DNA from 4 places in the Pseudomonas sp. T1.Ur genome. Region 1 is predicted to be linked to each of the others. Evidence: predicted binding sites of a transcription regulator. Region 1 holds the regulator's gene; each other region holds the start of a gene.
The links. Region 1 encodes FliA, which starts transcription of late flagellar genes. Its sites were predicted from a motif close to CTAAAGTTTNNNNNNNNNNNGCCGNTAA; they were not measured.
Positions count from the first base shown of each region.

Region 2: the regulator FliA is predicted to act here: its motif matches at 1,549-1,576, upstream of M8Q45_RS18235 (methyl-accepting chemotaxis protein).
Region 3: the regulator FliA is predicted to act here: its motif matches at 2,825-2,852, upstream of M8Q45_RS12745 (methyl-accepting chemotaxis protein).
Region 4: the regulator FliA is predicted to act here: its motif matches at 2,412-2,439, upstream of M8Q45_RS12580 (methyl-accepting chemotaxis protein).

Region 1 is NZ_JAMGSN010000001.1:1,081,265-1,088,391, forward strand. Features, by position in the region: gene flhA (flagellar biosynthesis protein FlhA) at 439-2,568, shown strand; gene flhF (flagellar biosynthesis GTPase FlhF) at 2,580-3,929, shown strand; gene fleN (flagellar synthesis regulator FleN) at 4,046-4,876, shown strand; gene fliA (RNA polymerase sigma factor FliA) at 4,873-5,616, shown strand; gene M8Q45_RS05070 (chemotaxis response regulator CheY) at 5,784-6,155, shown strand; gene M8Q45_RS05075 (protein phosphatase CheZ) at 6,174-6,959, shown strand; gene M8Q45_RS05080 (chemotaxis protein CheA) at 6,990-7,127, shown strand, end outside.
Region 2 is NZ_JAMGSN010000001.1:4,090,061-4,097,187, forward strand. Features, by position in the region: gene M8Q45_RS18235 (methyl-accepting chemotaxis protein) at 1-1,472, opposite strand, end outside; gene M8Q45_RS18240 (hypothetical protein) at 1,759-1,902, shown strand; gene M8Q45_RS18245 (hypothetical protein) at 2,120-2,332, shown strand; gene M8Q45_RS18250 (MFS transporter) at 2,416-3,615, shown strand; gene arfB (alternative ribosome rescue aminoacyl-tRNA hydrolase ArfB) at 3,612-4,025, opposite strand; gene M8Q45_RS18260 (amino acid permease) at 4,258-5,676, opposite strand; gene M8Q45_RS18265 (hypothetical protein) at 6,614-6,751, shown strand; gene M8Q45_RS18270 (M29 family metallopeptidase) at 6,836-7,127, shown strand, end outside.
Region 3 is NZ_JAMGSN010000001.1:2,865,804-2,872,930, reverse strand. Features, by position in the region: gene M8Q45_RS12755 (YqaA family protein) at 1-60, opposite strand, end outside; gene M8Q45_RS12750 (DUF411 domain-containing protein) at 60-506, opposite strand; gene M8Q45_RS12745 (methyl-accepting chemotaxis protein) at 774-2,765, opposite strand; gene M8Q45_RS12740 (hypothetical protein) at 3,028-3,216, shown strand; gene M8Q45_RS12735 (fe2+ zn2+ uptake regulation protein) at 3,224-3,601, opposite strand; gene pvdQ (bifunctional acylase PvdQ) at 3,883-6,231, shown strand; gene M8Q45_RS12725 (FecR family protein) at 6,277-7,127, opposite strand, start outside.
Region 4 is NZ_JAMGSN010000001.1:2,830,791-2,837,917, forward strand. Features, by position in the region: gene M8Q45_RS12560 (LysR substrate-binding domain-containing protein) at 1-535, shown strand, start outside; gene M8Q45_RS12565 (MmcQ/YjbR family DNA-binding protein) at 532-882, shown strand; gene M8Q45_RS12570 (DUF1294 domain-containing protein) at 1,040-1,462, opposite strand; gene M8Q45_RS12575 (undecaprenyl-diphosphate phosphatase) at 1,459-2,289, opposite strand; gene M8Q45_RS12580 (methyl-accepting chemotaxis protein) at 2,560-4,194, shown strand; gene pnuC (nicotinamide riboside transporter PnuC) at 4,450-5,013, shown strand; gene M8Q45_RS12590 (AAA family ATPase) at 5,010-5,534, shown strand; gene fapA (functional amyloid chaperone FapA) at 5,845-6,291, shown strand; gene fapB (fibril amyloid subunit FapB) at 6,293-6,871, shown strand; gene fapC (amyloid-like fimbrin subunit FapC) at 6,932-7,127, shown strand, end outside.

The DNA.
Region 1 (7,127 bases):
TCCCGGCTAACCCAAGGCCTGTGGGAGCTGATGCTGCTCAATCAAGGCAATCGATGAACCCGTGGCGAGGGAGCTTGCTCCCGCTGGGCCGCGAAGCGGCCCCCAAACCGGCCAAATGGGGCATCAGGCACGCCGCACCCGCCGATTTACGACTGCTTCGCAGCCGAGCGGGAGCAAGCTCCCTCGCCACGGGTTCCCATTCTTCTCAAGTGAACCGTATTACCCTGTGGGAGCGAGCCTGCTCGTGAATGCGGTTTGTCAGCCAACCTTTCTATCGACTGGGTAACCGTATTCGCGAGCAGGCTCGCTCCCACAGGTTGAATGTGCGCCAAGTCGTTCTATTTCAAGCTTTCGCAAAAGTTGGAAAGCTTCTTGCAATACCCCGCCTGCGCCCCCTCCGGGCGTCAAAAGTTTGCTTCACAGGAACGGGGAATATTGGTGGATCGCTCTCAGTTACTCAGCACCGCGCGCAGCAATGTCGTAGACCTCAGCCGGGGTAATCTGGGCGTGCCGCTGTTGCTGCTGGTCATGCTCGCCATGATGATGCTGCCGGTGCCACCGTTCCTGCTGGACGTGTTCTTCACGTTCAACATCGCTTTGTCCATCGTCGTGCTGCTGGTCTGCGTGTACGCCTTGCGGCCGCTGGATTTCGCCGTCTTCCCGACCATCCTGCTGGTGGCGACGCTATTGCGCCTGGCGCTGAACGTGGCGTCCACCCGCGTGGTCATGCTCCACGGCCAGGATGGTCACGCCGCCGCCGGTAAGGTGATCCAGGCCTTCGGTGAGGTGGTGATCGGCGGCAACTACGTGGTCGGTATCGTGGTCTTCGCCATCTTGATGATCATCAACTTCGTCGTGGTGACCAAGGGTGCCGGGCGGATTTCCGAGGTGAGCGCGCGTTTCACCCTCGACGCGATGCCCGGCAAGCAGATGGCGATCGACGCCGACCTCAACGCCGGCCTCATCGACCAGGGCCAGGCCAAGCTGCGTCGCCTGGAAGTGGCCCAGGAAGCCGAGTTCTACGGCTCCATGGACGGTGCCAGCAAATTCGTGCGCGGCGACGCCATCGCCGGCTTGCTGATTCTGTTCATCAACCTGATCGGCGGCATGGCCGTCGGTATCTTCCAGCACGGCATGTCCTTCGGTGACGCCGGCAAGGTCTACGCCTTGCTGACCATCGGTGACGGTTTGGTGGCGCAATTGCCATCACTGTTGTTATCCACAGCCGCCGCCATCATGGTGACCCGCGCTTCGGGCTCCGAAGACATGGGCAAGCAGATCGGCCGGCAAATGTTCGCATCGCCGAAGGCCTTGGCGGTTGCCGCCGGCCTGATGGCGGTGATGGGCATCGTGCCGGGCATGCCGCATATTTCCTTCTTGACCATGGCGGCCCTCGCGGCCGGTGGCGCCTACCTGTTCTGGAAGAAGCAGAACGTGCAGAAGGTCCAGGCGCTGGAAGAGGTCAAGCGCCAGCAGGAACTGCTGCCATCGCCGGCCCGCGCCATGGAAACCAAGGAGCTGGGCTGGGACGACGTGACGCCGATCGACATGATCGGCCTGGAAGTCGGCTATCGCCTGATCCCATTGGTCGACCGCAACCAGGGTGGGCAATTGCTGGCGCGGATCAAGGGCGTGCGCAAGAAGCTGTCCCAGGACCTGGGTTTCCTGATGCCGACCGTGCATATCCGCGACAACCTCGACCTGGCGCCGAGCGCCTATCGCCTGACGCTCATGGGCGTGATCCTGGCCGAAGCCGAGATCTACCCGGACCGCGAGCTGGCGATCAACCCGGGTCAGGTCTACGGTTCGCTCAACGGTATTACCGCCAAGGATCCGGCTTTCGGCCTGGAAGCGGTGTGGATCGAAATCAGCCAGCGCGCCCAGGCCCAGTCCCTCGGCTATACCGTGGTGGACGCCAGCACGGTGGTGGCGACCCACTTGAACCAGATTCTGTACAAGCATTCCAGCGAGCTGATTGGTCACGAAGAAGTCCAGCAACTGCTACAAGTACTGGCCAAAGGCTCGCCGAAGCTGGCTGAAGAGCTGGTGCCGGGCGTGGTTTCGCTGTCGCAGCTGCTCAAGGTGTTGCAGGCGCTGTTGGCTGAACAGGTACCGGTACGCGACATCCGCAGCATTGCCGAAGCGATCGCCAACAACGCTTCGAAGAGTCAAGATACCGCCGCCCTGGTGGCTGCGGTGCGGGTCGGCGTATCCCGTGCAATCGTCCAAAGCATTGTAGGCACTGAGTCTGAGCTGCCTGTGATCACTCTGGAACCAAGGTTGGAACAGATATTGCTCAATAGTCTGCAGAAGGCAGGACAAGGCTCGGAAGAGGGTGTCCTGCTGGAGCCAAGCATGGCCGAGAAGCTGCAACGTTCGTTGATCGACGCAGCCCAGCGGCAAGAGATGCAAGGCCAACCGGTGATCCTGCTGGTGGCCGGTCCGATTCGCGCGATGCTCTCGCGATTCGGGCGCCTCGCGGTCCCGGGGCTGCATGTGCTGGCGTACCAGGAAATACCGGACAACAAGCAAGTGACCATCGTTGCGACAGTAGGGCCCAACGGCTGAGGTAGTGGTTTATGCAAGTGAAGCGTTTTTTCGCCGCCGATATGCGTCAGGCCATGAAGCTGGTACGTGACGAGCTGGGCGCTGAAGCAGCCATCATTGGCAATCGCCGGATCGCTGGCGGTGTCGAGCTGACGGCTGCGCTGGATTACAAATTGTCGGCGCTGGCCCCGCGCGTTCCGAACATGGAACTCGAGGATGAGCTGCGCAAGACCCAGTCGCGCATCGCCAGCGCCCAGGCCGAATTGAGCCTGCGCAGCAGCGAAGGCGCGGCGAGCGCGGGCACCAATCGTCAATTGTTCGCCGGCCAGCCACTGACTGCAGGCCTGCCGCTGACCGCCGCCGAACCGCTGGTCGAGGCCACGCCGGCCGAGCCGCGTCGTCCGGAGCCAGCACCCGCCGCGCCTGCCCGGGGTGTCGACCCGCGCGCCCTCGACTCGATGCGCTTCGAACTCAACAGCCTGCGCGAGCTGATGGAAGTCCAGCTCGGTTCGCTGGCCTGGAACCAACTGCAAGGCAGCCGTCCAGCCCAGGCCAACCTGTGGCGTCGCCTGCAACGCATTGGTCTGTCCGGCCCATTGGCGCGCGATCTGCTGGCGCTGATCAATGGCATCGACGAGCCTCGCCAGGCCTGGCGCATGCTGCTGGCGCACCTGGCGCGGATGATCGCCACGCCGGAAGTCGAGCCATTGGAAGAGGGCGGTGTCATTGCCATGGTCGGCCCGGCCGGCATGGGCAAGACCACCACCCTGGCCAAGCTCGCGGCCCGTTATGTCCTCAAGTACGGCGCCCAGAGTATCGCCCTGGTGAGCATGGACAGTTTCCGCATCGGCGCCCAGGAACAACTCAAGACCCTGGGGCGGATCCTCAATGTGTCGGTGACCCATGTGGATCCGGGCCAGTCCCTGGCCCAGGCGCTGGAACCGTTGATGCGCAAGCGCGTCGTGCTGATCGACACCGCTGGCCTGCAAGCCAGCGATCCGGCCCTGCGCATGCAGCTGGAAAGCCTGGCCGGACGTGGCATCAAGTCAAAAAATTATCTCGTGTTGGCAACCACCAGCCAGAAACAGGTTCTAACCGCCGCATACCACAGCTACAAACGCTGCGGGCTGGCCGGCTGCATCCTGACTAAGCTGGACGAAACGGCAAGCCTGGGCGAGGTGTTGAGCCTGGCGATCGGTCATGAACTACCGGTGGCCTACCTGACCGACGGGCCGCGGATCCCGGATGATTTGCATCTGCCGCGCCGTCATCAATTGGTCAGTCGTGCCGTGAGTGTGCAAATGCAGGAAGAACCCAGCGAAGAAGCCATGGCTGATATGTTCGCTGATATCTACCACAGTCCGACCAAGCAGGTTGGCTGAGGTATTCATGAATATTTTTTGTACCTACATCGATGGTCTGCCATGCATTGTTCCATATGTGAACGCGCAGCCAGTAATGTGGCCTCCGTCTAAGTAAGACAAGGTAAAGAACGAACATGGGCAGCATGCATCCCGTACAGGTGATCGCGGTGACCGGCGGCAAAGGTGGCGTCGGCAAGACTAACGTGTCAGTGAACTTGTCCCTGGCCCTGGCAGAGCTAGGCCGACGGGTCATGTTGCTGGACGCCGACCTGGGCCTGGCGAACGTCGACGTGCTGCTGGGGCTGACACCCAAGCGCACCCTGGCGGACGTGATCGAAGGCCGCTGCGAACTGCGCGACGTGCTCCTGCAGGGGCCCGGCGGGATTCGCATCGTGCCGGCCGCTTCCGGCACCCAGAGCATGGTGCACCTGACCCCGGCGCAGCACGCTGGCCTGATCCAGGCTTTCAGCGACATCGGCGATAACCTCGATGTGCTGGTGATCGACACGGCTGCCGGCATCGGTGACTCGGTGGTCAGTTTTGTCCGCGCCGCCCAGGAAGTCCTGCTGGTGGTCTGCGACGAACCGACGTCCATCACCGATGCCTACGCCCTGATCAAACTGCTTAACCGCGACTATGGCATGAACCGGTTCCGCGTCCTGGCCAACATGGCCCAGAGCCCGCAGGAAGGACGCAACCTGTTCGCCAAGTTGACAAAGGTCACGGATCGCTTCCTGGACGTCGCCCTACAATACGTCGGCGCAGTGCCTTACGACGAAAGCGTACGCAAGGCGGTCCAGAAGCAACGTGCCGTATATGAAGCCTTTCCACGTTCCAAATGCGCGCTGGCGTTCAAGGCGATCGCCCAGAAGGTCGATACCTGGCCACTGCCGGCCAACCCACGCGGGCATCTGGAATTTTTCGTCGAGCGTCTTGTGCAACAAACAGCAGGGCCCGTGTTATGACAGCCAGCGGTTACAACCATCTCTACAAAAAATCGGCACGGGACGCCCAATACGAATTGATCGAGCGTTACGCGCCATTGGTCAAGCGCATCGCCTATCACTTGCTGGCACGCTTGCCAGCCAGCGTCCAGGTCGAAGACCTGATCCAGGCAGGCATGATTGGCCTGCTGGAAGTGGCGAACAAATACGACGCGAGCAAAGGCGCCAGTTTCGAGACGTATGCCGGTATCCGCATTCGCGGCGCCATGCTCGATGAAGTCCGCAAGGGCGACTGGGCGCCGCGCTCGGTGCACCGCAATACCCGTATGGTCAGTGACGCGATTCGCGCGATTGAAGCTAAAACCGGGCGTGACGCTAAAGATCATGAGGTTGCGGCCGAACTCCAATTGAGTCTCGACGATTATTACGGGATTTTGAACGATACCTTGGGCAGTCGCCTGTTCAGTTTCGACGACCTGTTGCAGGACGGCGAACACGAGGGGCTGCATGAGGATGGCGCAAGTGCTCACATGGAGCCATCGCGCGACCTGGAAGATGAACGCTTCCAGAGTGCGTTGGCCGAAGCGATTGCCAATTTGCCGGAGCGTGAGCGACTGGTCTTGGCGCTGTACTACGACGAAGAGCTGAACCTCAAGGAAATCGGTGAGGTCCTGGGAGTCAGCGAATCGCGGGTCAGCCAGTTACACAGCCAGTGCGCGGCCCGTTTACGGGGGCGTTTGGGGGAGTGGCGAGCACGCTGACAGGCGGTGCGGAGATGCTGCGAGCGGGGCAGGCATGGCAAATGCCACGCCAGTCTCCATCCGTTGTGCTCCAGACCGTTGTCGAGTGTTGTGCCGGATTGATTGAAATGGCGCGTTCAGGTGCTGGGCGCGTTTAAGACTGCTTGGAGGTCGAATTGGACAAGAACATGAAAATCCTCATCGTTGATGACTTCTCAACGATGCGGCGGATCATAAAAAACCTGTTGCGTGACCTTGGGTTCACCAACACGGTCGAGGCCGACGATGGCACTACTGCCATTCCGGTTCTCAACAGCGGGAGCATCGACTTTCTGGTGACTGACTGGAACATGCCTGGCATGACCGGTATCGACTTGCTGCGCCATGTGCGCGCCGACGAAAAACTCAAGCATCTCCCGGTGCTGATGGTCACTGCCGAAGCCAAGCGCGAGCAGATCATCGAAGCGGCCCAGGCCGGTGTAAACGGCTATGTGGTCAAACCCTTCACGGCCCAGGCGTTGAAAGAGAAGATCGAAAAAATCTTCGAACGCATCGGTTAACGGCGCCACGGGGGAGCTATGGACAACGAATCTTCAATGGGCGATTTCGAATCGACCCTGAAAAAACATGCCCGCGAACTGGTCGACAGCCTTGAAAAGGGCCGCTTCGGCGATGCGGTTCAAATGATTCATGAGCTCAACCAGACCCGGGATCGTGGTCTGTACCAGGAAGTCGGCAAGCTCACCCGTGAACTGCACAGCGCGATCGTCAATTTCCAGATCGATCCGAACATGCCGCAGGCCGAGGAAGTCTCGCAGATTACCGACGCGACCGAGCGCCTTGGCTATGTGGTCAAGCTGACCGAAGCCGCGGCCAACCGCACCATGGACCTGGTGGAAAGCGCAACGCCCCTGGTCAACGGCCTGAGCGAGGAAGCCCAGGCGTTGAGCACCGATTGGGGACGGTTCATGCGTCGCGAAGTCGGCGCCGAGGAATTTCGGGAGCTGGCCCGGCGGGTCGACGGTTTCCTGACACGCAGCAGCGCCGAGAACCGCGCCGTGGCAAGCAACCTCAACGACATTCTGTTGGCCCAGGATTACCAGGACCTCACCGGCCAGGTAATCAAGCGCGTGACCCAACTGGTCACCGAAGTGGAAAGCAATCTGCTCAAACTGGTGTTGATGGCTAGCCAGGTCGACCGCTTTGCCGGCATCGAACACGACCGTGAAGCGATGCTTGCTGAAAAAGATCCACAAAAACATCTCTCTCAGGGTGAAGGTCCGCAGATTCATGCCGATAAAAGAGAAGACGTTGTGTCCGGTCAGGACGATGTGGACGATTTGCTGTCCAGCCTTGGATTCTAGTTTTTAGCCCTATTTTAGGAGCAGCCATTAATGAGCTTCGGCGCCGATGAAGAGATCCTTCAGGATTTCCTGGTTGAGGCCGGCGAGATTCTAGAGCAACTGTCCGAACAGCTGGTCGAGCTGGAAAGCCGACCTGATGATGCGGATCTGCTCAATGCAATTTTTCGC
Region 2 (7,127 bases), 3.0 Mb from region 1:
GTCTGCTCCTCCGCCGCCGTGGCAATCTGGCGATTCATGTCGCGAATCGCTTCGACAGCCTGGGTGATACGTTCGAGCATCTCACCGGCCTGAGTCACCTGCTCGACACTTTCTTCGCTGCGCGACTGCCCGCTCTCGATGGCCTGGGCCGCGTCCACCGCGCCTGTTTGAACGGTCTGGATGATCTGGTTGATCTCGATAATGGACGACGCGGTGCGCTGGGCCAGGCTGCGCACTTCATCGGCCACCACGGCAAAACCGCGCCCGGCCTCACCGGCCCGCGCGGCTTCGATGGCGGCGTTGAGGGCCAACAGGTTGGTCTGCTCGGCGATCCCGCGAATCACTTCCAGAACCTTGCCGATGCGTCCGCTGTCGGTTTCCAAGCGGCGGATCACCGTCGCCGTGTTGGCAATCTCGCCACGCATTTGAGTGATCGTGTGGATAGTGCCTTGCATGACCTTTTCACCCAACTGCGCGGAATGATCGGCATCATCAGCGGCCCGCGCCGCATCGGCGGCATGACGGGCGACTTCCTGGGCAGTGGCGGACATCTCGTTCATCGCCGTTGCGACTTGATCGGTGCGCTCGAATTGCTCGCTGGTGCCTTGGCTCATCAGGCTCGCAATCGCGTTGAGTTCACCACTGGCGCTGTCCAGTTCCGTGGCGCTGCGTTGCAGACGGGTAAAGGTTTCGGCGAGGAAATCACGCAGCGTATTCGCCGCCAGGGCCAGGTCGCCCAACTCATCCTGGCGCGTGCTGGTTACGCGCTCGGCGAAACGCCCGCGGCTCAGTTGAGTCACGTATTCGATCAGGCTACGGATTGGCTGCACCAGGTTGCGGTTGACCAGCCACAGACTCAGCAAGCCGACCAGCAATCCCGAAACCAGCATGATCCCGGTGCCCAACAGGATCGTGCGATCCGCACCGGCACTGATCAGCGCCGATTGTTCATCGCCCAGTTTATGCAGCTCCACCACCAATTCGCTCATCTGCTCGCTGGCGGCACGGTCAACCCCCTTGACCGCCGCATCCCCTGCCGCGGCGTCTGCGCCAGAGGCGACAAACGCATCACGGCCCTTTTGATAGGCGGCGCCCAATTGCGCGTGCTCGCCCCGCAGGCGTTCAATGCGTGCCCTGATCGATGCCGGGACACCTTCGTGCTTGATCAACTCACCCAGGAGGTTCTGGACATCGCGCTGGCGATCATCGAACTGCTTCCAGTATTTTTCCAGGTCCGCCGGCTGCTTGCCGCGCAGCAAGACGTTTTTCCATTCCTGGACTTGTACCTTGAATTGCAGATTGGCCTCGTCGATCAATTGCGACGCACGCAACGGGCCATCAATCAGGCTGCGATAATTCTGAATGCCATCGGAAAGGAAATGAAAGGAGGCCAGGGCGATCAGCAGCATCGCCAGCAGGCTGCCGCTCAGCAGGGCCAGAATCTGCGCTCTCAGGGATTTTTGTAGAAACATGGAGTCGATCTCTTCGAAAAAGGACCTCCATGTCCAGGGTCCACTCTCGCGACTGAATGTGGAGGATATGTACTCGGCATCGGCCCGCGGCGCCCGTTCTTGAGCCGTGGCGACCGCCGGTAGCGATGGTGTTTTCGCTGGCTGGACATGACCTGTCCAGACAAGCCCACCGGTCGCCCCACCCGGATTGAAAGTCTTTTTGTCATTTCTCCTGGGGTATCCTGCCCACGCTTTGTAAAAGCGCGGATCTACCCGATCGATCAACAGACTTTGCGAGGAGCGCGATATGCACGAGATCCCTAATCTCCCCTTCCCAAGCCTGCACGAACCAGAGCAGACGACCCCGCGACAAGCCGGAGGGCAACCCGACGCCCAGCAACCCGAGCAACAGCAAGCCACTGAACGCCGCCAGGCCGACAACGAAGACTGATCCACCCGCAGCACCAGACTGTGTGGAAAGCGCAAGGCTCTGTACGAAATGTATCCGCACTCGCCCAGACTGCGTTGAAATGGGGCCCGGAATGCTCATGTACTCCAGTACACTGCGCTTCCTCGCCCCGTTTCGCCGTGTCTGGCCTTCGCGCGAACACATTTCGTACAGAGCCTGAGATGCGCTTTCCACACCGCCTGAATCCGAGCCCCACGCCATGACCGACGACACTTCCTCCTTCAGCCCGGCCCAGGCCAGCGTGCTGATCGGCACCGCCGAGAAAATGGTCGAGATCTGGACCCGCCTCTCTTCCGAGAAACAAGCCGCCCTGTTGACTCGGTTCGGCACGGAAGAAAATGCCATTGCCGCGCTGGTCACTGCGCACCTGGTCGCTGGCACGACGACACCCGAACCGCCGTCCGGCAAATAGTTTTACTTTTCTGCGCGCCACCCGCACGGTCACCGTTATCATAAGCAGCCTATCTATCCTGCTGCCCCGTGGACCTTTTCCCCATGCCAGATCTCCAGCGCCCCATGGCGGTCACGCTGCAAGTCGTTTCCATCGTCCTGTTTACCTTTATCGGCTATCTGAACATCGGTATTCCCTTGGCCGTGCTGCCCGGGTTCGTTCATGGCGAACTGGGATTCGGCGCGGTAATCGCCGGGCTGGTCATCAGCGTCCAATATTTGGCTACCCTGCTCAGCCGTCCTTATGCGGGACGCATCATCGACAACCTCGGCAGCAAGCGCGCGGTCATGTTCGGCCTGGCCGGGTGTGGTTTGAGCGGCGTATTCATGCTGGTTTCCGCGTGGACCGCTGAGCTGCCGTCCGTGAGCCTGACCAGCCTGTTGATCGGTCGCCTGGTGCTGGGCAGCGCCGAAAGCCTGGTGGGCTCGGGCTCGATCGGTTGGGGCATCGGCCGGGTCGGCGCGGCGAATACCGCCAAGGTCATCTCGTGGAACGGCATCGCCAGTTACGGCGCGCTGGCGATCGGCGCGCCGTTGGGGGTGTGGCTGGTGAAATCCCTCGGGCTGTGGAGCATGGGCGTCAGCATCATCCTGCTGGCCGTGCTCGGGCTGGCATTGGCTTGGCCGAAAACCGCCGCGCCCATCGTCGTCGGCGAGCGCCTGCCGTTCATGCATGTGCTGGGGCGCGTATTGCCCCACGGCTGCGGCTTGGCCTTGGGTTCCATCGGGTTTGGCACGATCGCGACCTTCATCACCCTTTACTACGCCACGCAGCACTGGGACAACGCCGTGCTCTGCCTGAGCCTGTTCGGCGCCTGTTTCATCGGTGCGCGCCTGCTGTTCGGCAACCTGATCAACCGTCTCGGAGGGTTCAGGGTCGCGATTGCGTGCCTGTCGGTGGAAACCCTGGGCTTGCTGCTGTTATGGCTGGCGCCCGATGCACAGTGGGCACTGGCGGGTGCGGCGTTGAGTGGTTTCGGTTTCTCGCTGGTGTTCCCGGCGTTGGGCGTGGAAGCGGTCAACCTGGTGCCAGCCTCCAGCCGTGGGGCGGCGGTGGGGGCTTATTCATTATTCATCGATTTGTCGCTGGGCGTCACCGGCCCACTGGCCGGGGCGATAGCTGCCGGCTTCGGCTTTGCCTCGATCTTTTTGTTCGCTGCGCTGGCGGCCCTGGGAGGGTTGGCATTGAGCGTCTACCTGTACCGTCAGGCGCCTCGCTACCGTGAGGCGCGGGAGAAACTCTAAAAATCCACCTTGCCGCGCCCGGCCTTGATCGAGCCGCGCTTGGTCTTCGATTCGAGGCGACGTTTTTTCGAGCCCAGGGTCGGTTTGGTCGGGCGGCGTTTCTTTTCGACCTTGGTGGCGCTGACGATCAGTTCGACCAGGCGCTCCAGCGCATCGGCCCGATTCTGTTCCTGCGTGCGGTATTGCTGGGCCTTGATGATCAACACACCGTCGCCGGTGATGCGACTGTCGCGCAGCGCCAGCAACCGTTCCTTGTAGAACTCGGGCAGCGACGACGCAGGAATATCGAAGCGCAAGTGCACAGCGCTGGAAACCTTGTTGACGTTCTGTCCACCGGCGCCCTGGGCTCGAATGGCCGTCAGCTCGATCTCGGCGTCCGGGATGTGCACGGTGTTGGAAATGACCAGCATGGAAAGTGTCCGGTGTCAGGGCCCACAGGATACCGCGAATTCCCAAGACAACACTTAACCCCTTGTGGGAGCGAGCTTGCTCGCGATAGCGGTGTGTCAGTCAACATCAATGCTGCTGATCCACCGCTTTCGCGAGCAAGCTCGCTCCCACAGGGGTTTCCAACAGGGATTTGTAGCTGGCCTGAAACGACAAACCCGGCACTCGGCCGGGTTTGTCTTCTTTCAGCGATGCTTACTTGGCGGCAGCCGCCACGGCGAGCTCATGCCGAGCCTCGCGCTTGTTCTTGATTACATAGCACACCCACATGAACACCACCCACACCGGAATCGCGTACACCGAGACCTGAATGCCGGGGATCAGCAACATCACGCCGAGGATGAACACCACGAACGCCAGGCAGACATAGTTGCCATACGGGTACCACAGCGCCTTGAACAGTGGCGTCTGGCGAGACTGGTTCATGTGCTGGCGGAACTTGAAGTGCGAGTAGCTGATCATCGCCCAGTTGATCACCAGGGTCGCGACCACCAACGACATCAGCAGCTCCAGCGCATGCTGGGGAATCAGGTAATTGAGCAGCACCGCCACCAGCGTGACCGCCGCCGAGGCGAGGATCGAGCGCACCGGCACGCCGCGCTTGTCGATTTTCGCCAGGGCCTTGGGCGCATCGCCCTGCTCGGCCATGCCCAGCAACATGCGGCTGTTGCAGTAGGTGCCGCTGTTGTAAACCGACAGCGCGGCGGTCAGCACCACGAAGTTGAGGATGTGCGCAGCGGTGTTGCTGCCCAGCATCGAAAACACCTGCACGAACGGGCTGCCGCTGTAGGCATCGCCGGAAGCGTTAAGGGTGGCCAACAGGCTGTCCCAAGGCGTCAGGGACAACAACACCACCAAGGCACCGATGTAGAAAATCAGGATCCGGTAGATCACCTGGTTGATGGCCTTGGGGATCACGGTCTTCGGCTTGTCGGCTTCAGCGGCGGTGAAACCGAGCATTTCCAGGCCACCGAAGGAGAACATGATGATCGCCATCGCCATCACCAGGCCGCTCACGCCGTTGGGGAAGAACCCACCGTGGGACCACAGGTTGGTGACCGACGCTTGCGGGCCGCCGTGACCGCTGACCAGCAGGTAGCTGCCCAGGGCGATCATGCCGACGATCGCCACGACCTTGATGATCGCGAACCAGAACTCGGCCTCGCCGAAGACTTTGACGTTGGCCAGGTTGATCGCATTGATCAGGATGAAGAACGCCGCTGCCGAGGCCCAGGTCGGAATGTCCGGCGCCCAGTAGTGGATGTATTTGCCGACCGCCGTCAGCTCGGACATGCCCACCAGGATATACAGGATCCAGCAGTTCCAACCCGACAGGAATCCGGCGAAACCGCCCCAGTACTTGTGGGCAAAATGACTGAAGGATCCGGCCACCGGCTCTTCGACGATCATTTCGCCTAGCTGGCGCATGATCATGAAGGCGATGAAGCCGCAGATGGCGTAGCCGAGGATCATCGACGGGCCGGCTGATTTCAGCACCCCCGCCGAGCCGAGGAACAGGCCGGTGCCGATCGCGCCGCCAAGGGCGATCAGTTGAATATGGCGATTTTTCAGGCCGCGCTTCAGCTCGCCTGAATGCGAGTTTTGTCCACTCATGAAAAGGGTCTCACGCAAGGTTTGATGATATTCGTTAGACGTTGCCACTCGAATCGGATCTCAAGCAGCGCCGATCAAACCCCAGCGCAGGCACCAGGAATTCAGCGTTTTTACAACGGTCATGCGTCACCTGTTTGTTTTTATCTGTGACGAAATCGAACCCGACACGCTTGTGGCGTGGCGGAGTGAACAAGGCGGATAACCTTGAAAGTGCGTGGCTACGCGAAGGGTCACAGTAAAACGCGGCGCATTGTACACCGCTGCCCCCCTGCTGCCAGACACCACCGGATCAGCGTGTCATTGCCGGGATCGCACGGGGCCGCCTCGAACATCTCGGGCGGCTGCGAAAACAGGTCCGGGCTCTTGCGAGCCGTTGAAAGGTGGAGCGCGAAAAACGCAACCACGGGAGAAGGGAAACGGAGCTACGGCGTTCATTGCGCCTCCTTTTTGTTATTCGCCTGCACGACAGGCATGGAGCGCATCTCACCCTTGAAGAAGCGCTGAAACAAGCGGGCCAGAGCTCCGCAAACCGTCCACGCCGGGGCCATGCGGAAGCTTTTTCTTACAACCGGGAAAACCCGCCTCTACGACCCGCATGAACGGCTTTTTGCGTAATCAATTCTTTACAACGCGTAAAGCAGACTTTCCATCAAGGGTGTTTTCAAAGCCTGACCACAAATTGACGGTAGGTAGCTACCTAACTAAGACAGCCAACCAGACGACTGTTTTTAAACAGCTAATTTGCGCATGAAAAAATGGAACAAAAAGTTCAAACAAAAAAAATAAAATAATTTTTTGCATTCCAAAAAACCCTCGACTAGGTTTTCAGCCACTTGCCCAGGCATCGTGCCGGCGAGTTTTGGCGGTGCCGATTCTGCCGGGTATGACTCGCTGGATCGGCCCGCGTTTTCCGCAAAAGTCATCTAGGAGATTCACTATGCACGCACTGGACAAAGACTTGGAAACCGAACTGCAACTGGACGAATGGTTCGAGGCACCGACCCATGAAGCCGCCGTTGAAATGATGCAAGCCGACGCCGTCGTTCCGTTCGGCACGGCGATGTGGCCTCTGTAAGCGATACCCGGCGGAGCTGATCCGGCCGGTCGGCTCCGCATCCTGCTGTCAGGAAGCCAAATCAATCGTCAGGGAAGAATAAGCATGGACACACAACGAGCCATCTCACATTTCCTTTACTACCTCGAACATCATCCTGCCCTGGCCGGTGTCCAGCCCGCCAAGGTATTGCTCGGCCACACCGCCGATTACGAAGCGCTGGCCGGTAGCATTGCAGAACAAGCCGGGAGCACTTCGCCGTTCAGGTTCAACGCCATGCGCCTGGACCTCGAACCCACGGAGCGCCTGTCCCAGGCCATCGCCGACAGCGACCTGTACATTTTCTTCTACGACTCATCCACCCTTCCCAACCCACGCCCCGATGGCCCGGATTTTG
Region 3 (7,127 bases), 1.8 Mb from region 1:
CGGCAACAGGGTCGCTGCGCCAAACGCCGTCAGGAAAAGCCCGACATAAGCGCCAGCCATCAGTGGGCTGGATAATCCGCCACGACGGTTTGCGTGCCGTCCTTCTTCTGGCCGATCACTTGATAGGCATCGCCCATGCCATCCATTTCCATGCCCGGCGAGCCCATTGGCATGCCCGGCGCGGCCACGCCCAGCAAGTCGTCGCGTTTGCTCATCGCCAGCACCTGATCGGCCGGCACGTGGCCCTCGACGAATTTGCCGTTGATCTCGGCGGTGTGGCATGAGCGCAGGTTCGGCGCCACGCCCAGGCGCTGCTTGACCGAACTCATGTCGGCCTCGACATGGTCATTGACCTTGAAACCGTTGGCTTGCAGATGGGAGATCCATTTCTTGCAGCAGCCGCAATTGGCGTCGCGGTGCACATCGATGGTGACGGGCTCGGCGGCCTGGGCCAGGGTGGAGATAAAGACGGCGCTCAGGGCGAGCAGGTGCAGGGGATTGGCCATGGGAATGGTCTCTTGGCGAACGGAGTTTTGGAAGGGAGCATACCAGAGTAGCGGCGAGCGCCTGACGGGAGGCTGAGGGGCGGATTACAGAATTGTCAGGTTGGAGACGGAACAGAACCCTGTGGGAGCGAGCTTGCTCGCGATAGCCGTCGAACATCCAACATTGATGTAGGCTGATCCGATGCTTTCGCGAGCAAGCTCGCTCCCACAAAAAGGTTGGGGTGAACGCGGGATGTGTGTCTAACCCCAGGAGTGTGTGGGGACGCTCTAGCGAACCTTGAACCGCCCCATAATCGCATTCACCCGACCGTTGGCCTCCAGCAACTGCCGAGTATTACGCTCACTGGCCAAGCCGCTTTCCACCAATTCTTCCACCATGTGACGAATCTGCACCATGCTCCGGTTGATCTCCTCGGTCACCGCACTTTGTTGCTCGGCGGCGGTGGCGATCTGCGTGCTCAGGCTGTTGATCTGGCTGACCGAGCCGGCCATTTCGTCCAGGCCCGAGTTCACCCGCGAAGTGGCGTCGGCGGCCGATTGGCAACTGGCCTGGGTGTTTTCCATGGCCGCCACTGACGAGCTCACGCCTTGGGTCAGGCGCGTCAGCATTTCGTTGATTTCCGAGGTGCTGGCCTGGGTGCGGGCCGCGAGGGCGCGGACTTCATCGGCGACGACCGCGAAGCCGCGGCCCTGCTCGCCGGCCCGGGCGGCTTCGATGGCGGCGTTGAGGGCCAGCAGGTTGGTTTGCCCGGCAATCGCCCCGATCACGCCGAGGATCTCGGTGATGCGTTGCGCGTCTTGCTGCATGTTTTCCACTTTGCGCGTGGCGCTGGCGACTTCATCGATCAGCGCCACGACGCTGTTGGACGCTTCGCCGACCACTACGCGAGAACGATCGGCATGCTCGTTGGCTCGCTGGGTGAACGCTGCCGTCTCCGCCGCGTTTTGCGCGACGCTTTCAGCCGTGGAGCTCATTTGCGTAATGGCCGTCACGGTCTGGTCGGTTTCCGAGGCGTGACGCATGAGGATTTCACTGGTGTGGGCCGAGGTCTGCTGCAATTTGTCCAGACTCGAGGCCATGGCGCCGGTGGCCTGGGTGACTTCGCCGATCATGTCTTGCAGATAGGCGATGAACTTGTTGACCGAGTGACCGATGGCGCCCAGTTCGTCTTCGGCGCGGATGGTGATGCGGCGGGTCAGGTCGGCGTCGCCGGTGGACAGCGCATCGATGTTGCCCTTGAGGATCTTCATGCGGTTAGTCAGTTGGCGGATCGCATACAGTTGCATCAGCACCAGCAGGATCACCATGGGAATCTGCAGCAGGCTCAGCGTGTTCAATACGTCATCACGCTGGGCGGTGATCAGGCGGGTCGGCAACGCGGTGGCGAGAAACCAGGGCGAGCCTTCGATGGGCCGCATGAAGAACGTGCTGGCTTCGCCCTTGTTGTCGAATTCGACGCGCTGCAGTGGGTCACGGTTGGCCAGGCCAGCCTTGACCTGGGCCGCAAACGGTGAGGTCGTCGCCAGTTCGCTGATGTTCTTCAGTACGATCGGGCCGCTGATCCGCGAGCTGTTGCTGATGATCTTGCCGTCGCCTTCGACGATCAGCATCTCGGCGCTGAGTTCGGCTTCCTTGCGGGCAATCAGGTCGTTGAAGAAACCCAAGGTCACGTCAATGGTGGAGACGCCATAAGGCGCGCCGTTCTTCTGGATCGCCATCGCGCAGTTGGTGCGTGGCTCGGCACTGGCGTCGTCCTTGTAGGCAGCGGCCCAGGCGCACTTGCCAGGGGGCGTGGCCATGCCGCCCTTGTGCCAGGGTTGCTCGTAATAATTGGGTGCGGCGTCGCTGTTCCAGAACGTGTTGACGATCAACTTGCCGGAGGCGTCGCGGTGCCAGAAGGTACTGAACTTGCTGCGGCCTTCCGCCCGTTGGTTGGGCAATGGCCAGATCCCGCCGCCGAAGACTTTCAGCTCGCCGTACTGATCCACCAGGCCCGGCAACACCTTGTCGATGGCGTCGCTGTCGAGCAATGGAATGGTCTGGGTGATGCTGCGTTGTTGAGCCTGGACTTTGTTCAGTTCGCCCTGGATCTGCTCGGCGACTTCGGCAATGCGGTTCAGCGCCACTTGCTCCTCGGTGTGGCGCAGCTTGGGTGCGACCAGGTAGCTGATGCCAACGACGGTGAGGATGGACAACACCAGGATGAACAGAACCAGGAACAGCGTGTAGCGGGCCTGAATGGTGCGCAATGAGGGCATGTGGGTGTTCCTTGCACGAAGGCGTCTTTCGGAAACAGTTGGTATGGGCGTACCAGGTTGTATCGGCTTCCTTGCCGATTGCTTGAGTGGGGAGGGGACGTGACGTCAGGCGGCCGAGCTGGCCTGCGTTGATTGATCACTTGCAATCGCAGTCGCGCGCAATGTACGGGCGGCTGTACCATAGGCCGCTGCCTGCATCGCGCCTTGGCACTGGCAAGACAGCAGGTGAGAGGCAGGACGAATCACTTCAGGAAGCTGGCAAATGACTCATTCGCAACGTTTGAAATACTCGATTCTGGTGGTTGTCGTGGTCTTGGCGATCATGCTTGGACTGTCCTGGATGCAAGGCAAGGGCATGATCAGCGAGCAGCTGTTTCAATACATCGCCATTGCCGTGGCGGTCATCGTCGTGGTGATCAACGGTGTGATGCGGCGCAAGGTCAAGCCCTGAGCGCCGCTCATTCCCCGGCACTGAGCCAGGCCACGGCCTGGGGATGCAAGCTGTAGCTTTTATCGAGATTGAGCGTGACCACGCCCTCGCTGCACAGGCGCTTCAGGACTTCGCGCACGCTCAGGAAGGACAAGGGAATGTCCAACCCCAACAACTGGCTGTGGACACCTCGCACGCCCAGTCGACGGTTTTCATCGGCGGCCTTGAGCAAGGCGTCGATGACCTTCAGGCGAATCAGGCTCGTCCTGAGTCCATAGCTCTTGAGCAGGCGCTTGATCTGCTCGTTGCTGCCTCGCTCCGCTGACCCGAAGACACCGTTGGACGCGGTCGGCGTGACGCGGGACGAACCTGGCTTACCCTCCATGGGTACTTGCGCGTTATGCATGTAAAAGACTCCATACCAGCCTGACAGAAAAGATCGGATGCTCTCCTGTAATAGGACGAACGAGAGCGGCCAATCATGAGGGGAATGATGTGAAAAAATTGCCTGGACACACTCAATTCCCCGTGGAAGCGGGTCGCCGGGCCGTTAATTTTTTTTCATCCGGTTCGTTCTCAAGGAAGGTGCTTTTTGCGTTCAAGCACGTCGCCGTTGTATTTCAGGCCAGGCCGGAGGTTTTAACGGCCCTGGTTCTTGAGCGCTTTTGATCAGGAGTGAATGTGGGAATGTCCGGGCAGTTATCGAGGTTTTGTCTCGCCGGTGCCTTGCTGGGGATGACCCTGGGCTTGAGTACCGTCGTCAGCGCGCGAGGCGAGGCCGGGCAGGCCACTGCCGAAATTCGTCGCACCAGTTTCGGCGTGCCGCATATTCGCGCCCAGGATGAGCGGGGGTTGGGGTACGGCATCGGGTATGCGTATGCGCAGGACAACCTGTGCCTGCTGGCCAACGAGATCGTGACGGTCAATGGGCAGCGCTCGCGCTATTTCGGCCCGGAGCAGGTGACTGTCGAGCAGCGGGAAAACCGTGCCAGCGATGTGTTCTTTTCGTGGCTCAATACGCCGCAAGCAGTATCCGATTTCTGGCAGGCGCAAACGCCCCAGGTCCAGCAATTGGTAGAGGGCTATGTGGTCGGATACAACCGTGCGTTGGCTGAACGCAAGGCGAAGGGCCTGCCGGAGCAATGCGCAAGCGAATGGGTTCGGCCGATCACCGCGCTGGACCTCGTCAAGTTGACCCGGCGGCTGCTGGTGGAAGGCGGCGTCGGCCAGTTCGCCGAGGCCTTGGCCGGCGCGCAGCCGCCCAAGGCCACCGCGCAGGCCGCCGCTTCGACGTCCGGCTTCGCGGTGGCGGCGGCCCGCCAGCAGCGCTTTGCCTTGGAACGCGGCAGCAACGCCCTGGCGATCGGCAGCGAACGGTCGTTCAACGGGCGTGGCATGTTGCTGGCGAACCCGCATTTCCCTTGGTCGGGAGGCATGCGGTTCTATCAGATGCACCTGACCATACCGGGCAAGCTGGACGTCATGGGTGCAGCGTTGCCGGGCCTGCCGGTGATCAACATCGGATTCAGCCAGCACCTGGCCTGGACCCATACCGTCGACACGTCCAAGCATTTCACGCTGTACCGCCTGCAACTGGATCCCAAGGATCCAACCCACTATCTGCTGGACGGCAAGTCCGTGCCGATGAGCCAACAGACGGTCACGGTGGATGCCAGGCAAGCCGATGGGCAGGTCAAGCCGGTTTCCCGGGTGGTCTACAGTTCGCAATTCGGGCCGATCGTGCAATGGCCCGGGAAGCTGGATTGGGACAATCGGTTCGCCTACAGCCTGCGCGATGCCAACCTGGAAAACGACCGGGTGCTGGCGCAGTGGTACGCGATGAACCGTGCCGCCACGCTCAAGGACCTGCAGGATTCGGTCCAGCGGATCCAGGGCATTCCCTGGGTCAACACCCTGGCGGTGGACGATCAAGGACAAAGTCTCTACATGAACGTGTCCGTGGTGCCGAACGTCGACGCCAATAAACTCGCCCGCTGCAGCGACCCCAGGGCCGGGCAGAAACTGATCGTATTGGATGGCTCGCGCAGTGAATGTGCCTGGGACGTGGACGCCGGCGCTGCCCAGAAGGGCATCTTTGCAGCGGATAAACTTCCGCAATTGCTGCGTCGCGACTATGTGCAAAATTCCAACGATTCTGCGTGGCAGGTCAACCCCGCGCAGCCCTTGTCCGGCTATTCGCCGGTGGTCAGCCAGCAAGACCTGCCCCTGGGGCTGCGGGCGCGTTTCGCCCTGGACAGGCTGGAGCAATTGGCCAAGGGCGGAACGATCACGGCGGATGATCTGCAGCGCCTGGTCATGGACGATCAGGTATACCTGGCCGATCAGGTCATGCCAGACCTGCTGGCTTTTTGCGCCGCCGACCTGGGGCCCGACGCGCTGCCTTTGACCGAGGTGTGCACCCGCCTGAAACGCTGGGATCGCACCGCGAGCCTGGGCACCGGCGTGGGTTTCGTTCATTTCCAACAGATCATGCAGGCTTTGCAGCCGGTGCCTGGCCTTTGGCGCGTGGCGTTCGACCCGAAGGATCCCCAACATACCCCGCGTGGCCTGGCAGTCGAGCGGCCCGCCGTTGCCGAGGCGTTGCGTCAAGCCATGCGCGCATCGCTGGAATCGGTGAAAAAGGCCGGGCTGCCGGCTGACAGTCAATGGCAGGATGTTCAGGTCGCCAGCCGTGCTGAACGTCGCATACCCATTCATGGCGGCCCTGGAGAGTTGGGTATCTACAACGCGATCCAGAGCGTGCCGGGTGCGAACGGTAAGCGGGAGGTGGTCAGCGGCACCAGTTATCTGCAAGTGGTGACGTTCGATGGCAAGGGTCCCAAGGCCCAGGGGTTGCTGGCGTTCTCGCTTTCCAGCGATCCTTCATCGCCTTATTCGGTGGATCAGACCCAGGCATTTTCAAGGCGACAGTTGAGTGCATTGCCGTTCACTGAGCAGCAGATCAAGGCCGATCCGCATTATCAGGCAGTGACCATTCGTGAGGATGAGCCCGTGAGCAGGGTCGTGACGCAATAATTGCGGCCATGAACAAAAGCCGCGACCCGAAGGGGCCGCGGCTTTTCAGTTTTTGCTCGGTCGGGGGCCGATAGCGTTCAGCACCAGGTTGCCGTCCTTGTTCTGGGTCAGATAGACCGGCAACACCTTGGGCAGCGATGGCACGAGGTTCTTCACCTCGTTGAGGTTGTAGATACCGCCGATGCGCAGGGTGCCGGTGGTGTTGTCGGCCAGCATGACCGGATGATCGAGGTAGCGGTTGATCAGCGGCAACGCGTCGGACAAGGCCAGGTTGTCGAGGACCAGTTTGCCGTTGCGCCACGCCAGCGAGTTATCGTCGGCGGAAACCTCTCGGACCTGCGGCTGATAGTCGCCAACCTTGTAGCTTGCCTGCATGCCGGGCGACAGTTGCGCCCCGTTGGCATTGGAGGCCTTGTTGCTGGTCACCCACACCGAACCCTCCAGCAGCGTGACCTTGACCTGATCCTGATACAACCATACGTTGAAACGGGTACCGGTCACGCGCACCTGGCCCTGGCCTGCCCGAACGATAAACGGATGCTGTTTGTCGTGGCTCACGTCAAAAAACGCTTCGCCCTTTTTCAGCGTCACGCGACGTTCATGCTTGTAGTTGGCAAACACCAGTTCAGTGCCCAGGTTGAGTTCCACCTGGCTGCCATCGTCCAGCGTGACCTGCCGTCCGGTCGCGCCCGCCTCGAATCGTTGATAGGTGTTCGGCACCCAGCCCAGGTTCCAACCGGTGAAAGCCGCCAAGGGCACGCCCAGCGCGAGCACCGTGGCGGCGACGGCCAGTTGGCTCCAACGCGTGCGAGGGCGACGGTGCGAAGCAGCAGGCGCGGGCTCGACGCGCGGCAGGTGTTCAGCCGTGCCCCAGATGTCCAGCATGGCTTCGTATT
Region 4 (7,127 bases), 1.7 Mb from region 1:
GACCCTGCTGAACCGGCGGGTGGATTTGATCGGCGAAGGCATCGACGTGGCCTTGCGCGTGCGCGATCTTGGCGATGAAGACCCGTTGCTGATGACGCGACGCTTGCGCCAGGCCCGGCTGATGATGGTCGCCAGCCCCGCCTTCACCCAGGGACGGCGGATCGAAACCCCGGACGACCTGAGGCAACTGCCGGTGTTGGGCGCGCTGGAGGCCGATCGGCTGGTCCATCTGCGCCTGCTCGACAGCACCGGGCAAAATGTCGAGCTGGCCCTGGAAGCGCGCCTGGGCATCGACGATTTCATCGTGCGCCGCGCCTGCGCCCTCGCCGGCCTGGGTTTCACGTTGCTGCCCAGCATGTATTGCGAAGAAGAACTGCAGGACGGCAGGTTGGTGGAGCTGCTGCCCGGCTGGTCATCGCCCGATGGCTGGTTGCAGGCGGTCTATCCTCACCGGCGCGGTATGCTGCCGGCGGTACGCGCCTGGATCGATCACCTGGTGGCGGCGTTCGAACAATGTGGAGACAAAACGATATGAGCTTGAGCGAAGAGGATGTCGCACAGTTTTGCCTGGGCTTGCCAGGGGCCAGGGAGGATTACAAATGGGGCGGCGTGCGGGTGTTTTCCATCGCCGGAAACAAGATGTTCGCCCTGCAGGGCCTGCGCAGCGATTCGCTGGCGTTCAAGGTCGACAAGGACCTGTTCCTCGGTCATTGCGACCGGCCAGGCATCCACCCGGCACCTTATCTGGCCCGGGCACAGTGGATCATCATGAACGTGCCCTACCCACTGGGCGACGACGAACTGCGGGGTTTGCTGCAGCGCTCCCATCAATTGGTGGTGAGCAGACTGCCCAAGCGTACGCAGGTTGGGTTGTTGCTGTAGGGCAAGCATCATTCGCGAGCAGGCTCGCTCCCACAGGTTGATCGCGGATTCCTGTGGGAGCGAGCTTGCTCGCGATGAGGTCAGCCCAACCAGTATCAATATTGGATTGAAGACCGCTATCGCGAGCAAGCTCGCTCCCACAAGGGATGCGTGGTTTTCAGAACAACGCCAACAGATGCCCGCCCAAAAACAACTGGTCGACCCAGAATCCCTGGTGCAACAGCACGATGAACCAGAACACCACCTGGAACGACACCTTGCGGGTCTTGTGGCGAAACACCTGTTGCGCCAGCAACGCGCCGGGCCAGCCGCCGGCCAGTTCGACGGCGTGCAATACATTTTCCGGCGTGCGCCAGGCGTCCGCCCGCGCCTTGCGCTTGTCGCTCCAGTAGAGCAGGAATGCCACCAGGCTGACGCTGCCATAGGCGACCATCGGCACCCAGGACTCGCCTTGCAGCCCCAGCAGCAGCGAACCCAGCAGCGGCAACGCGCACAGCAGCGCGAACACCATCAGCTTGAGCCGCAGGTTCTGCACGGTCCCGCCGGTTTTATGCGCGGCGCGCCTGGCCGATTCGGTCATGGCTTGGCCGCTGACCAGTCCACCCAGCCAAATTGCCAGGTCGCCAGGATCAACAGGCCAAACGCGATCCGATACCAGGCAAACACCGCATAGCTGTGGCTGGCGATAAACCGCAACAACCCTTTGACGGCGATCATGGCGAAGATGAACGCGGTGATGAAGCCGATGGCAAACACCGGGAAATCCGCCGGGACGAACAGTTCGCGGTATTTGTAGCCCGAGTAGACCGCCGCACCGACCATGGTCGGCATCGCCAGGAAGAACGAGAACTCGGTGGCGGTCTTGCGCGACAAGCCGAACAACAGGCCGCCGATGATGGTTGCCCCGGAGCGGGAGGTGCCGGGAATCATCGCGATGCACTGGGCCAGGCCGACTTTCAGGGCGTCCTTCCACGTCATGTCATCCACGGTTTCGGCGTGGACCTGGTGCTGGCGCCGCTCGGCCCAGAGCATCACGAACCCACCCAGCACCAGCGCGGTCGCGACGGTAATCGGGTTGAACAAGTAATGGTGGATCCAGTCGGCGAGCAGCACGCCCAAGATCACCGCCGGAAAGAAGGCAATCAGCAGGTTGGCGGTAAACCGACGGGCACCGGGTTGCGTCGGCAGGCCCAGCACCACATCGAAGATCTTGCGCCGAAACTCCCAGACCACCGCGAGGATCGCGCCGAGCTGGATGATGATGTTGAAGGCCATCGAGCGCTCGCCCCCGAACTCGAGCAGGTCGGCAACGACGATCTGGTGCCCCGTGCTGGAAATCGGCAGGAACTCCGTCAGCCCCTCAACCACGCCAAGAATCAATGCCGAAAAGGCCGTCCACAAATCCATTCTTCCCCCAAAAAGGCCTGTCTGTTCAGGCCTCATCACTATTTAAACGTCATGCAGGTGCACGCAGCGGCTGCACGATAACCGCGACCTTGCAAAAAAAACCAATGAAAAAGCAGAACCGACTCAGGTTTTGCGCTGCGGGGCCGAAATCCTATCAGACAAGCCCTGATAACGCTGCCGCGTCATGACCCAGGTCAATTCAGCAGGGCCGCCGAGCGTTAAAGTGCCGGCCGTCGTATATGACAAGAATAAAAACCGGAGTGACAGCGTATGAATAGCTTGCGCAGTGTATCGATCAGCCGACGCTTGTGGCTCATCCTGATCGTGGCGGTCGTGATGTTGTTCACGCTCGGCGCATTGATGCTCAACCAGATCCACAGCGATCTGTATCAGGCCAAGGTCCAGAAAACCCAGCACGTGGTGCAGACCGCCAGCGGCGTGCTCACCTACTACCATGGCCTGGAAACGGCGGGCACCCTGACCCGCGAGGCCGCGCAAAAGCAGGCCCTCAGCGCCGTTCGCGGACTGCGCTACAACCAGACGGATTATTTCTGGATCAACGACCTGACGCCGGTCATGGTCATGCACCCGGCCAACCCGAAGCTCGAAGGCCAGAACCTCTCGGCCATCCGCGACCCCAACGGGTATGCGCTGTTCAACGAAATGGTCGCCATCGCCAAGGCCAAGGGCGCCGGCATGATCAATTACCTCTGGCCGAAACCGGGCGCCGAGGCGCCGGTGGGCAAGACCTCCTACGTCCAGCTGTTCGAACCCTGGGGTTGGATCATCGGTTCCGGCGTCTACATAGATGACGTCCAGGCCGAGTTCCAGGCCCAACTGATCAAGGCCTCGCTGGTCGGCCTGGTGATCACGTTGCTGATGGGCCTGCTGTTGACCCTGATCGTACGCAGCATCGTCCGCCCTCTGCAGGAGACCGTAAACGCCATGGCCAACATCGCCAGTGGCGAAAGCGACTTGACTCGAACCCTCGATACCCATGGCCAGGATGAAGTCACCCAATTGGCGCGGCACTTCAACGCGTTCACCGCGAAACTGCGGCAGGTCGTCGGCCAGTTGCAGGTCTCGGCCAGCGCATTGGGGCAATCGTCCAGCGAACTGGGCAACGACGCCGCCCAGGCCCAGCAGCGCAGCCAACAGCAATCGCAGCAAATGGAACTGGTGGCGACCGCCATCAACGAAGTGACTTATGGCGTGCAGGACGTGGCGAAAAACGCCGAACACGCGGCCAGCGAGATGCGCGACGCCGAATCCCAGGCCCAGCAAGGCCAGGTCAATATCGACGGCAGCCTGCAACAGATCGACCGGCTGTCCCAGACCATCGACCAGGCCGTGGAGGTGATCCGCACCCTGGCCAGTGAAAGCACCCAGATTGGCAGCGTGCTGGAAGTGATCCGCTCCATCGCCGAGCAGACCAACCTGCTGGCGCTCAACGCGGCGATCGAAGCCGCCCGTGCTGGCGAACAGGGTCGCGGCTTTGCCGTGGTGGCCGATGAAGTGCGCCTGCTGGCCCAGCGCACGCAAAAATCCACCGCCGAAATCCAGGCCATGATCGAGCGCCTGCAAAACCACTCCGAAGCGGCGGTGAAGGTCATCAGCGACAGCAGCCGCGCTTCGCAACTGACGATCGAGCAGGCCGGACTTGCGGGCGCCAGCCTCAATGCCATCGGCCAGGCCCTGCGTAACCTCAACAGCCTGAACGCCTCCATCGCCAGCGCCACCTTGCAACAGGCCCATGTGGTGGAAGACATCAACCAGAACGTCACCCAGGCCGCCGGGCTCTCCCACAGCACCGCCGTGGCTGCCGAGCAATCGAGCCTGGCCAGCGCGCGCCTGAAGGACCTGAGCGAACAGCTGAACGGCTTGCTCAAGCAATTCCGGGTCTAGAGCATAGCCCTGTGGCGAGGGCGCTTGCCCTCGATGCGTAGGAGCTGCCGAGCGAAGCGAGGCTGCGATCTTTTCCCAGGCGCTTGAGTTTCAGTGTCAAAAGATCGCAGCCTCGCTTCGCTCGGCAGCTCCTACAGGGCCCAGCGGGAGCGCGCCTGCTCGCAATAGCGCCATAGCGTCCAGCACTGAAATTGGAGCTCCGCGCCCCATAGCGTTTACAATCCCCGCCCTCCCCAACGCCTCCAAGGAACCGCCATGTCCGGGCTTGAACTGTTTGCCGCAGCCCTCGGCGTGATCGCTGTCTGGCTGACCGTCAAGCAGAACCCCTGGTGCTGGCCGATCGGCCTGGTCATGGTGCTGCTTTACACCTGGATTTTCTTCGACGTGAAGTTGTATTCCGACATGTTGCTGCAGGTCGTCTACGCCGTCCTGCAACTGTATGGCTGGTGGCAGTGGACCCGTGCGGGACACCACCATGACGGGCGACAGGTGACGCGCCTGGAAGGCTCGTCGGTGGCGCTCGGCCTGGCTATCGGTGCGGCGGGCAGCCTGGCGCTGGGGGCGGCCATGGCCCATTGGACCGACGCCGCGCAACCCTGGCTCGACGCCGCGCTCACCGGGTTCAGTCTGGTTGCCCAATGGTGGATGGCACAGAAACGCGTGCAATGCTGGCCTTTGTGGATCGTCCTGGATGTGATTTTCGTGGGCCTGTTTATCTACAAAGGCCTGTACCTGACCGCCGCGCTCTATGCCCTGTTTACCCTGCTGGCGGTGCAAGGCTGGCGGGAATGGCGCGCCGACCCGGCGCTGCGCGCATGAAAGTGGTGGTGCTGACCGGCCCGGAGTCCAGTGGCAAGAGCTGGCTGGCGGCGCAATTGCAGGCCCACTTTGGCGGCTTGCGAGTGGATGAGTACGTGCGCGACTTCATGGAGCAGACGCAGCGCGACACCTGCCTGGCTGACATCACCGACATCGCCACCGGGCAACTGGCCCGGGAAGACGCGGCCCGCGCCCGGCAGCCGGCGCTGCTGATTCTCGACACTCACCTGCTGAGCAATATCCTCTGGAGCCAGACCTTGTTCGGCGACTGCCCGAGTTGGCTCGAACCGGCCTTGCTGGCGCGTCATTACGACTTGCATCTGCTGCTCAGTCCCGAGCAGGTCGAATGGGTCGGTGACGGCTTGCGTTGTCAGCCAGGGCTAGCCGAACGCGTGGCTTTTTTCGAAGCCATCGAAGGCTGGCTGGTTCGCCACCGGCAAACTTTCGTCAGGATCGAAGGTGATTGGGCACAACGTCGCGAGCAAGTATTCGCGGCCGTTTCCCGGCTACTCCAGGCTTGAGCTGTTACATCGCTGAAACAGCAAGCGCCCGCCAAAGCCGGATCCAACGCCGCTTCACGTGATTATCGGGCTGACTGTCAAGTCACTGAAACACCCTCCTCCCGAGCCTGGATCCAGAGCCATACGAGGGCGGGCGGCCTGTCGTGACTCGCACGCGTCGTCTCAGGATTGAAACAGATTGCGTGCCAGACAATTGCCATATCTTTCAAGCCATTGATTCCAAAGACTTTTCAAAACACGGCACAACACCTGCTCTTCCTCTTCGCAACGCTGACTAGGGCCAGCGTCCAGAGAAGAAGGAATCGATGTCATGGGGACATTCAACGGAAGGTTGATCTGTCTGTTGGTGATCGGCTGCGCCGCCAGCGCGACGCTCAGTGTGCCGGCGCAGGCCGAGGGCAACGGCGTCATCGTACTCAACCGTGACGTGCAACCCGTTCATATCGGTCGAAATGGCGGCAAAGACCCCTACCCGACCACCGTCAATGCCAATCCGTCCGACCGGATCAACCAGGCGACCGCCAGCACCGAGCTGAGCGACGGCGAATTCGCCAGCGTGGCCAGCGGCTCGACGATCCGTAACACAGTCAACCCGAACACCGGCGTACAAGGCCTCAACGTCGTGACCAACCCCAACGGCATGCCCGGCATGGGTGCCGGCCACGGCGGCGGTAGCGGCGGCGCGATTTCCGGCACGATCAACCGCTCGCTGAGTTCCGGCCTGGCCCCATTGGGTCGGCTGGCGGGAGGCCAGTGAGATGAACCCGACCTGGCTCATGATCGCCCTGCTCGGCTCATCCGCCGCGCTCGCCGATCCAGGCGTGGCAGTGAGCAGCCATGCCGACCTGCAGAATTCCGGCAGCCGCTACACCGGCAACTTCAACCTCAACCAGGCGGCTGGCGACCAGACCCAGCAGACCAACACCCGCGCGATCGCCATCGGCACCGATGCCCAGGCGACCACCGTCGTACGCCAACGCCTCGACACCTCGGCCAGCCCGGCGCTGAACGCCAGCGCGCGCATCGGCGGCAGCTCATTCACCAACGGAAACGGCGTGCTGGGCGTCAACCAGTCCGCCGGCGCCAATAACCAGATGGCCAATGTCATGCGCGTGGGCATCAGTGCCCGCCCGCAGAGCATGGATGACAGCGCCCTTTCCCAGCAGAACGTGGCGCTGGTACCGAACTCCGGAGCAACTGAAACCCCAACCGGCAGTCGCCAGGTCGCTACCAGCGACCAGGCCTTCACCGGCAGCCGAGGGGTGATCCAGGTGAACCAGAGTGCCGGGGTGGGGAACCGCATGGCTAACACCCTGAGCATCCGGGTCGCTGACTGACCCGGCGCAGCACATAAGAAAGAACCCACACTTAACCAACGACACGCAAGGAGAAACACCATGAAACCTACAATGGCGCTCAAACCATTGGTTTTCGCTCTCGCCGCTGTCATGGCAATGGCTGCACAGGCTGGAGGAAACGACAACAACGGTCATGGCAACGGCCATGGCAACCATGGTCCCAAAGGGCCAACGCTGGAACAATTGCTCTCCATCAGTGCCGGCGCTGGGGCCACGGTGCTGGATGAGCAGAACA